2 regions of the Kitasatospora sp. NPDC053308 genome follow, and region 2 is predicted to be linked to the other one. Evidence: riboswitches for the same ligand, from Rfam matches in the RefSeq annotation. Region 2 holds a riboswitch; the other holds the start of a gene.
What was found. A riboswitch is a leader RNA that binds a small molecule or an ion and turns the genes downstream of it on or off. The one in region 2 is predicted to bind cobalamin.
Positions count from the first base shown of each region.

Region 1 (4,951 bases), on a different contig from region 2:
CCGGCAGTTCGAGGGCGGTGTCGGCGAGCCAGTCGACGGCGGGGTGTTCGGCGTGCGGCTCGGTGCGGGCGAGGACTTCGGCGGTGTACCGCAGGGTGTCGTCGGGGTGGTCGTCGGTGAGGGCGTGGAAGCCGCGCGGGCTGTGGCCGTGGAGGGGGACGGGGTAGCGGCGCAGGCTGACCTCGGTGCCGTCGCTCTGGCCCTCGACGTCGTACGCGGTGGGCCCGTCGCTGTCCCCGGGGTCGGGCGCGGGCTTCGGGTAGGGCGGCAGGGCGGGTTCGTGGGCGGGTTCGTCGAGGCCGTCGAGGAAGGAGTAGAGCAACGGGCGCAGCAGCCGCGCGGATTCGCCGCGGTGGGCGAGCGAGCGGTGGGTGACGTCGGTCAGGTCGGCCTGGTCGGACGGGCCCCGGGTGAGGGCGTGTTCGAGCTGGGCGGCGAGGTCGCCGCCGGGGTCGAGCACGGGCGCGCTCTGGCCGAAGGCGTAGCCGGGGGACCCGGGGTCGAGTTCGGCGGCGCCGGTGGCGACGATCATCGTGGGGCGCTCCAGCGCGGCGCCGTAGACGGAGACCGAGCCGTGGTCGCCGATCATGACGTCGGCGGCGACGAGCGCGGCCTGCCAGCCCCGGTGGGGCGGGATGAGTCGCAGGCCCATCCGTCGGGCGTCGTCGAGCAGGGCCGCCGGGTCGTGCCGGCTCCAGATGTTGGGGTGCAGCACGACGGCCACGGTGTACTCGTCGGCGGGCAGCCGGCGGACCAGTCGCTGCGGCAGGTCGGGGTGGCGGCCGAATAACGAGTGCTCGCTCCAGGTGGAGTCGACGACGACGAGCCGTCGGCCGTCGACGGCGCCGAGCGCGGCGCGGTAGGCGTCGCGGGAGCGCCGGCTGCGCAGCATCCGGTCGAAGCAGGGGTCGCCGACCACCCGGGCGACGTCCAGGGCCTCGGGGCAGGAGACCCGCAGGCGGTCCAGCTGCTCGGGGTGGGAGAGGCCGAGGACGTCGACGAAGACCCGTCCCTGGTGGGTGAGTTCGTTGCGGGAGAGGCCGGCGGCGCTGACCGTGTCGCCGGTGGACTCGGTGACCAGCCGGTTGTAGCCGGCGCCGTGCGGGAGGACGACGAGCCGGGCGTCCAGGCGGTGCATGGAGGAGTGGACGGCGCAGGCGACGGCCAGGTCGAAGCGGTGCCGGACGGCGTCCTCCCAGTCCAGCAGGGTGAAGCCGGGCAGTCCGCGCAGGTAGTCGTCCAGGGCGCGGTCGGCGAAGGCGGAGCCGGGGTTGACGGTGAAGTAGCGGGCGATGCCGTCGGGGTTCAGCAGGGCGAGGACGTCCAGGACCCGGGTGGCGGAGGTGAGGGTGCGGGCCACCGCCAGCACGCGGGCCTTGACCGGTCGGGTGTTCCAGCGGTCGGCGGGCCAGGCGTGGGGGTGGGACGGCACGCCATGATCGTACTCATCCGGGTACCGGCCCGCGGGCTGTTCGCCGAGTGTCGGTCAGCCCGCCGCGGCGGTGGGCTCGTGGTGCTCGGAGGCGGCGCACTCGTCGAGGAGGGGGCGCATGTCCTCGTCCACGAGCCGGTAGCGCACCACACGTCCGTCCTTGTCGCCGGTGACCACGCCCGCCGTGCGGAGCAGCCGCAGGGCCTGGGAGACGGCGGGGTCGCGCATGCCGGTGGCGACCGCGAGATCGGTGACGGCGAGCGGTCCGGCCCGGTGGAGGGCGAGCAGCAGGGCGAGCCGACCAGGGTCGGCGAGCAGGGAGAACCGCTCGGCCCAGGACCGGACGTGCGCGGTGTCGCCGATCGCGGCGATGGCCTCGCAGACCCGGTGCCCGTCGATGGTGCGGTGGCCCGCGCGGTCGGCCGGTACGAGATGCATGCGGACATTCTTGCAGGCGGGCGGCTGTGATCCTGAACACCTGCGCAGGTGCGCAGCCTTGCATGGGTCGGGACGGGACCCCTACGGTGTAGCCCGCCGTGGTGCTCGGGAAGACCGGTGACGGACCCTCAGGGTCCGGAGTCCGGAGCGGCCCTCGCCACTGTGATCGGGTCATTCCGCCGGCTTCCGGGGGAGTGGAGTCCGTACCCACGACGCCACTGGGCGCCTCGCGCGCTCGGGAAGGCGGGTACGGGTGTTCCCGTAAGCCAGGAGACCGGCCACGGCACTTCACGAACTGATTCCACGAGGTGCTGGAGCGTGATCCGCAGATGACCCTGCCCGAAACCGCCGCTGCCGACGCGAAGGCGGCGCCCGCGGTGCTGCCCGGCTTCAGATGGAAGCGCGAGGACACCGTCCGCACGGCCGGGCTGATGGGGGTGATCCTGGCCATGCACGTGGTGGCCTTCGGGACCCTCGTCTTCCTGGTGGCACCCGAACGGTACGCGGTGGGCACCCAGGTCTTCGGGGTGGGCCTGGGCATCACCGCGTACACCCTCGGCATGCGGCACGCCTTCGACGCCGACCACATCGCGGTGATCGACAACACCACCCGCAAGCTGATGGCGGACGGGAAGCGGCCGGTGTCGGTGGGCTTCTGGTTCGCCCTCGGGCACTCCTCGATGGTCGTCCTCATGGCGGCCCTGGTGGCGGGCGGCGCGCAGCTGGCGAACACGCTGATGGACGACGAGTCGACCACCCACAAGTGGCTCGGGGCGGTGGGCACGACCACCTCCGGCGTCTTCCTCTACCTGATCGGCGCGCTCAACCTGGCGGCGCTGCTCGGCATCGTCAAGGTGTTCCGGGCGATGCGGGCCGGGCAGTACGACGAGGCGGAGCTGGAGGCGCACCTCGACTCGCGGGGCTTCATGGCCCGGGTGCTGAACCGGGCGACCCGCTCGATCACCCGGCCCGGGCAGATGTTCCCGGTCGGCATGGTGCTGGGCCTGGGCTTCGACACCGCGACCGAGGTCACCCTGATGGTGATGGCCGGCTCGGGGGCGGCCTCCGGACTGCCCTGGTACGCGATCGTCTGCCTGCCGCTGCTCTTCGCGGCCGGGATGAGCCTGTTCGACACGCTGGACGGGACGTTCATGAACTTCGCGTACCAGTGGGCGTTCTCCAACCCGGTGCGGAAGGTGTACTACAACCTGACCATCACGGGGTTGTCGATCGCGGTGGCGTTCATCATCGGCACGATCGAGCTGGTCGGGGTGCTGCACGAGAAGTTCGACCTGACCGACCCGGTGACCGGCTGGATCGCGGACATCTCGCTGGACAACGTCGGCTACGCCATCGCCGGGCTGTTCGTGGTGGTCTGGGCGGTCGCGATCGGGTACTGGAAGCTCGCCCGGGTCGAGAACCGCTGGGCGCCCCGGGAGCCGTGAGCCGCCCGGACGGCCGCGCCGAACGGCGCCCCCCCACCCGGGGAGGCGCCGTTCGGCGTTCTCGGTGCCGCTCAGCGCTCCTCGCGGAAGGCGACGTGCCGGGCCGCGACCGGGTCGTACTTGCGCAGGACCATCCGGTCCGGGTCGTTGCGGCGGTTCTTGCGGGTCACGTACGTGAAGCCGGTGCCGGCGGTGGAGCGGAGCTCGACGACGGGACGCAGTTCGCTGCGGGCCACGGGGTCCTCCTCGGTCCGGGGTGCCGGTTCGGGACCGCACCCGACATGGAAGTCATGTTCGTCTTGCCCAACACGAGCCCGGACCCGCCCATTCCCGGGGGTGCTCGGCGGGCGGTTCGGCCCGGGGGTTCGTAGGCTCGACGCATGGCGGATGCGTACGCGGGGCGGCGGGAGCGGGTGAGGGAGCACTGCAGTGCGGCCGGGGCCGATGCGGCGCTGATCACCCGGGCGGCGAACGTGCGGTATCTGACGGGCTGCGCGCCCTGCGGGGCGACGTTGCTGCTGACCAGGGAGCGCGCCCTGCTCGCGCTGCCGGACGACCTGCCGCCGGACGACTCCGGGGAGCACCTGATCGCCCCGGACGTCACCCAGCTGCCGGTGGCCGGCGGGGCGGACACCGCGCTGGCCGCCGCGGCCGCCGCGGCGACCTTCGGGGTGGCGGGCCTGGCGGTGGAGGAGCACGACCTGACCGTGAGCCGGCACCGGGCGGTGGCCGGTCTGGCCGGGAAGGCCCGGCTGGCCGACCTGGGCCAGGTGGTCGAGCGGTTGCGGGTGGTCAAGGACGAGCACGAGATCGCCGACCTGCGGATCGCCGCGGAGATCGCCGACCAGGCGCTCGGCGAGCTGCTGGAGTCGATCCTGGTCGGCCGCACCGAGCGCCACCTGGCGATGGAGCTGGAGCGCCGGATGATCGACCACGGCGCCGACCGGGCGGCCTTCCCGGTCTCGGTCGGCACCGGCAGCCACTCCGGGCAGGCCGCCCACCAGCCGACCGACCGCCGGGTGGAGGAGGGCGACTTCCTGACCGTCGTGATGGGCGCGCAGTACCGCGGCTACGGCGTCTCCACCGCCCGCACCTTCGTGATCGGAGCGGCGCCGGCGCCCTGGCAGGTGGAGCTGCACCGGCTCGTGTTCCGCGCCCAGCGGGCCGGGCGGGAGGCGCTCGGACCGGGTGTGGAGCAGTGCGTGCCCGACCGGGCCGCCCGGCAGGTCCTGGAGGCGGCGGGCCACACCGAGGCCTCCCCGCACCCGGTGGGCCACGGCATCGGACTGGAGATCAGGGAGGCGCCGCGCCTCGGCCCGTCGGACATGGGTAAACTGGACAGCCGCGTGCCGGTCACCGTCGGCCCAGGGGTCCACCTCCCGGGCAAGGGCGGGGTCCGGATCGAGGACACGCTCGTCGTGCGCCCCCTCGAGGAGGGCGGGCCCGAGCTGCTCACCATCACCACCAAGGAGCTCCTCGCCCTGTGACGGCGGCCCCGTGGGCCGTCGGCGGCAGGACGCGAATCCCTTGGTTCCTTGACAGCTATATCCAGGAGTAAGTGCGCCCGTGGCTTCCACGAACGATCTCAAGAACGGCATGGTCCTCAAGCTGGAGGGCGGCAAGCTCTGGTCCGTCG
Region 1 covers NZ_JBVJJY010000017.1:55,949-60,899, reverse strand. The annotation lists gene ACZ6Y7_RS29710 (hypothetical protein) at 1-1,432, opposite strand, end outside; gene ACZ6Y7_RS29705 (ArsR/SmtB family transcription factor) at 1,487-1,870, opposite strand; cobalamin riboswitch at 1,953-2,167, shown strand; gene nicT (Nickel transporter NicT) at 2,200-3,315, shown strand; gene rpmG (50S ribosomal protein L33) at 3,387-3,551, opposite strand; gene ACZ6Y7_RS29690 (M24 family metallopeptidase) at 3,696-4,802, shown strand; gene efp (elongation factor P) at 4,882-4,951, shown strand, end outside.
Region 1: linked by a shared signal. The riboswitch ahead of nicT (Nickel transporter NicT) and the one ahead of ACZ6Y7_RS14470 (ribonucleoside-diphosphate reductase subunit alpha) in region 2 are both predicted to bind cobalamin.

Region 2 (4,951 bases):
CTCCGGGGAGTTGATGTGCTTGTACAGGCTCAGCACCACGTTGTTGGCGACGATCGAGTCACCGGTCGCGAAGAACGCGACCAGCCGGCCGATCAGGTGGCGCTCGCCCTCGCTGAGCTTCGCCAGGTCGGCGACGTCGGAGTGCAGGTCCACCTCCTCGACGGTCCAGGTGTTCTTGATCGCGTCGCGGTACCGGTCGTAGAACGACGGGTAGCGCATCGGGCGCAGGGTCAGCTCGAAGCCGGGGTCGAGCAGCATCTTGCGGTCTTCGTTCGGGGTGCTCACTGGCAGGCCTCGCAGGACTCGGGGTTCTCCAGGGAGCAGGCGATGGCGTCCTGTTCGGCCTGGGTCATGGTGGGGGCGGGAACCGGCACGGCGGTGCGGGCGGCGCCGGAGGCGGCCTGGGCGATCCGGGTGGCCGGGCGCGAGCGCAGGTAGTAGGTGGTCTTCAGACCGACCTTCCACGCGTAGGCGTACATCGAGCTGAGCTTGCCGATGGTCGGCGCCGCCATGAACAGGTTCAGCGACTGGCTCTGGTCCAGGTACGGCATGCGGGCCGCGGCCAGGTCGATCAGCGCGCGCTGCGGCAGCTCCCACGCGGTGCGGTAGAGCGAACGGACCTCGGCGGGCAGCCAGGTGAACTCCTGCACGGAGCCGTTGGCGTCGCGCAGGGCGTCCCGGGTCTGCTGGTCCCAGACGCCGAGCTCCTTGAGCTCGCGCACCAGGTACGGGTTGACCTGCAGGAACTCACCGCTCAGCGTCTCGCGCTTGAACAGGTTGGACACCTGCGGCTCGATGCACTCGTACACGCCGGCGATGGACGCGATAGTCGCGGTCGGCGCGATCGCGAGCAGCAGCGAGTTGCGCAGGCCGGTCTCGGCGATCCGGGCGCGCAGCGCCGTCCAGCGGTCGGCCCACTGCGGGGCGGCCGTCGGGAAGTGGTCGATGTGCAGCTCGCCGCGGGCGGCGCGGGTCTCGCCGTACGCCTCGTGGCGGCCGAGCTGCTCGGCCAGGTCGGCGGAGCGCTCGTACGCGGTGAGCATGATGCGCTCGGCGATGAGGGTGGAGAGGGTCTTCGCCTCGGCGGAGTCGAAGTCGATCCGCAGCTTGAAGAAGACGTCCTGCAGGCCCATCACGCCGAGGCCGACCGGGCGCCAGCGGGAGTTGGAGGTGCCGGCCTCGGTGGTCGGGTAGAAGTTGATGTCCACCACGCGGTCGAGGAAGGTGACGGCGGTGCGCACGGTGGCGTCCAGCCGCTCCCAGTCCATGGCGCCGAGCAGGTCGTCGGCGGTGGCGCCGGGGGCCACGTGGGCGCCCAGGTTGACCGAGCCGAGGTTGCAGACGGCGGTCTCGGAGTCGTCCGTGACCTCCAGGATCTCCGTGCACAGGTTGGAGGAGTGCACCGTGCGGCCCGGCAGCGCGGTCTGGTTGGCGGCGCGGTTGGAGGCGTCCTTGAAGGTCATCCAGCCGTTGCCGGTCTGCGCCAGGGTGCGCATCATGCGGGCGTACAGGGTCTGCGCCGGGATGGTGCGGACGGCCTTGCCGGCCTGCTCGGCCTTGCGGTACGCCTCGTCGAAGTCGGCGCCCCACAGGTCGACCAGCTCGGGCACGTCGGCCGGGGAGAACAGCGACCAGTCCGCGTTGGCGTTGACCCGGCGCATGAACTCGTCCGGGATCCAGTGCGCCAGGTTGAGGTTGTGGGTGCGGCGGGCCTCTTCGCCGGTGTTGTCGCGGAGCTCCAGGAACTCCTCGATGTCGGCGTGCCAGGTCTCCAGGTAGACGCAGGCCGCGCCCTTGCGCCGGCCGCCCTGGTTGACGGCCGCGACCGAGGAGTCCAGGGTGCGCAGGAACGGCACGATGCCGTTGGACTTGCCGTTGGTGCCGCGGATCAGGCTGCCGCGCGAGCGGATGCGCGAGTAGGACAGGCCGATGCCGCCGGCGTGCTTGGACAGCCGGGCGATCTGCGCGTAGCGGTTGTAGATCGAGTCCAGGTTGTCCAGCGGGGAGTCGAGCAGGTAGCAGCTCGACATCTGCGGGTGCCGGGTGCCGGAGTTGAAGAGCGTCGGCGAGGAGGTCAGGTACTCCAGCCGGCTCATCAGGCCGTACAGCTCGGCGACCTCGCGCACGGACTGCTCGGTGTCGCCGACCGCCAGGCCACAGGCGACGCGGAGCAGGAAGTGCTGCGGGGTCTCGACCACCTTGCGGGTGATCGGGTGGCGCAGCAGGTAGCGCGACTGCACGGTGCGCAGGCCGAAGTACTCGAAGCGGTCGTCGCCCTCGACGTCGATCAGGGCGTCCAGCGCGGCGGCGTGCTTGGCGACGAAGTCCGCCGTGGTGTCGCCGATCAGGCCCTCGGCGTGGCCGACGGCGATCGAGGCGGAGAAGGACGTGGCGCCCTGGCTGTTCGCCTCGTCGACGATCTCCAGGGCGAGCAGGCGGGCGGCCAGCTTCGAGTACTGGGGGTCCTCGGCGATCATCGACGCGGCGGCGTCCACGGCCAGCCCGCGCAGCTCGGCGAAGTCCGAGCCGGCGTGGCGGCCGCGCAGCGCGGCGGCGGCGACATGGCCGGGGTCGACCTCGGTGAGGTCGGCGCTGCGGTCGGTGAGCAGCCGCAGCAGGGCGCCGCCGGGGTCGGAGACCGTCGGGTCGGTGAAGGCGGTACCGGAGCCCTGGGCGGGCAGCGTGGCTGAGGCAGCGGTGGTCAAGGCGCTCTCTCCTGGCGGCGATCGGCGGCGGTGATCGGGGTCACCGGGCCGATCGGGGCAGGGGAGCACGGCACGAACGCAGACGGCGTCGCGCGACGGTGTCTCCCCGGCCCGCCCGCGAGGCCCGGAGGGGTACTGCTGGTGCTGGCGCGGCCTCTGCGGGAGGGCCGTGGCGCAGGCCGCCGGCAGGTCATCGGACTCGCGGGGACGGCTGCTCCAGCCGCCCGCACACCGCTGCGGGGCAGTCCCGGATTCCCACCGGGTTCCCCTGCATCGACAGCAGGAGTGAGCATACATGTAGTGGTGCCTCCCTGATGCGGCACCACATGTAGTGCGGCGCGGTGTGTCGGACCGATGACCGGCGGTACCGTGCGGGCGGCGCGGCGCGGGGCTTCCGGCTGCCTCGGACGCCCGCCGCGGGACGCCGGATCCCGGCGCTCGGGCGGTCCGGTTCCGAGCCGCGGAACCCCCGGATCCCGGCCGCGGGCGGTCCGGATCCGCGCCTCGGGAGTCCTGGTTTCGATACGGAACGGTCACCGGGCGATCGGTGGTCGGGATGATGCCCTACGATCTGGGCGCATGAGCGACGGAACTGGCGTACCTGGGCACGGGCCGCAGGGGACGCCTCCCGCCGGGCCGGGGGGCGCACAGAATCAGCAGCCGGCGGTGCCGGGACCGGTGCCGCCGCCGAGCGGTGGGTTCGGGCCGCCGCCGGCTTCGTACGGGCCGGTCGTGCCGTCCCCGCAGCCGCTTTCCCAGCCCGTCCCACCGTTGACCCAGCCCCAGCAGCCGGGCGCGCAGCCGCAGCCGGTCCCCTCGCCAGTGGCGCAGCCGGTGGCGCCGCAGCCGCAGCCGGTGCCCCAGCCGGTTCAGCCGATGGCGCCGCAGGCGCAGTGGCAGCAGCAGCCGCCCCAGCAGCCCCTGCCGCCGCAGCGCGTCGAGCCGGACTGGGCGGCGCTGGCGGACCGCAACGAGGCCGACGCCAAGCGCAAGCGCCGGATGAAGGTGATCGGCATCGCGATCGCGGTCGTCGTGGTCGGCGGCCTGGCCGCGGGCGGCGCGCTGCTCCTCGGCAAGAAGGACGACACCGGGAAGACCGCCGGTCCGGTGGCCACGGCGTCCGGCTCCGACAAGCCCACCCCCGGCCCGTCCAGCGCGAGCGGGAGCCCGGGCAGCCAGCCGGACGACCCGTCGAAGCCGATCTGGGAGGCCGCCACCGACCCGGCGCCGCAGGACGCGGGGGCGCTGTTCTCCGCGCTGCAGGTGACGATCAACGGTGCGACCTGGAACCGGACCGTGGTCGCGTTGGACCAGCCCTGCTGGGACGGGAACTCCACCACCGGCGGGCTCGGCAAGGTCCTCGGCGACCAGGGCTGCCAGAAGGTGCTCCGGGCGACGTACGTCTCGGGGGACAGCGCGGTGACCGTCGGTGTCGCCGTCTTCGACCACAAGATCCAGGCCGAGACCGCGATGAAGAACTACGCCGGCCAGCTCAAGGGCCTCCCCGCGCCCGGCGCCCCGGCGTTCTGCGCCAACCCGGGCTGTACCGGAACGCACAACAGCCTGGGCCGGTACGCCTACTTCACGGTCGAGGGCCCGGTGAAGGGCGGCAACGCCCCCGACGCCACCGCGACGGCGGCGGCCTCCGGATTCGCCGAGCACGTGAAGGGCCAGCTGCTCCAGCGCGCCAAGGCCGCGGGCTCGGCGACGCCCGGTTCGCAGGGCACCCCGGTCGGCTGACCTGCCGGGACACCCCGGCCCGGTGGATTCGCCTGCCGAGGCCGGGGATGTGGCAGGCTCTTGTGTCGGAGTCATTCGTACGCGTGTTCCGGTTGCGTCCGTGGGGATCGGTGCCGGCGAGCAACCGGAGGAGCGGTCCGTGGCCCTGCCCAGTGCCCTGCGCGGCAAGCCCGCCGTCCTCGCCGCGGCCGGGATCGTCGTCCTCGCGGGCACCCTCGTGCTGCTGGGCCGCGACGACCGGACCGACGCGGGGGAGCCCGTGCGGCTGCCGGTGTCGATCGGTCTGCCGGGACGCACCCTGCCGCCCGGCGTCGGCCGGGACCTCCTCGCCCGGGACCCGCAGGCCACTCCGAACGCCCGGGCCGTCCAGCAGTTCCTCGCCGACCTGGAGAGCCAGGCCCGTACCGGGCAGAGCGGCGGGACGGTGATCGGCCAGCACATCGAGGCGCACAACGAGCGGAACAACCCCGAGTACGGCGACTACCGCGGCACCAAGCAGGTCGGCT
Region 2 covers NZ_JBVJJY010000005.1:243,040-247,990, forward strand. The annotation lists gene ACZ6Y7_RS14465 (ribonucleotide-diphosphate reductase subunit beta) at 1-258, opposite strand, end outside; gene ACZ6Y7_RS14470 (ribonucleoside-diphosphate reductase subunit alpha) at 282-2,681, opposite strand; cobalamin riboswitch at 2,873-3,004, opposite strand; gene ACZ6Y7_RS14475 (hypothetical protein) at 3,477-4,445, shown strand; gene ACZ6Y7_RS14480 (glycoside hydrolase family 26 protein) at 4,585-4,951, shown strand, end outside.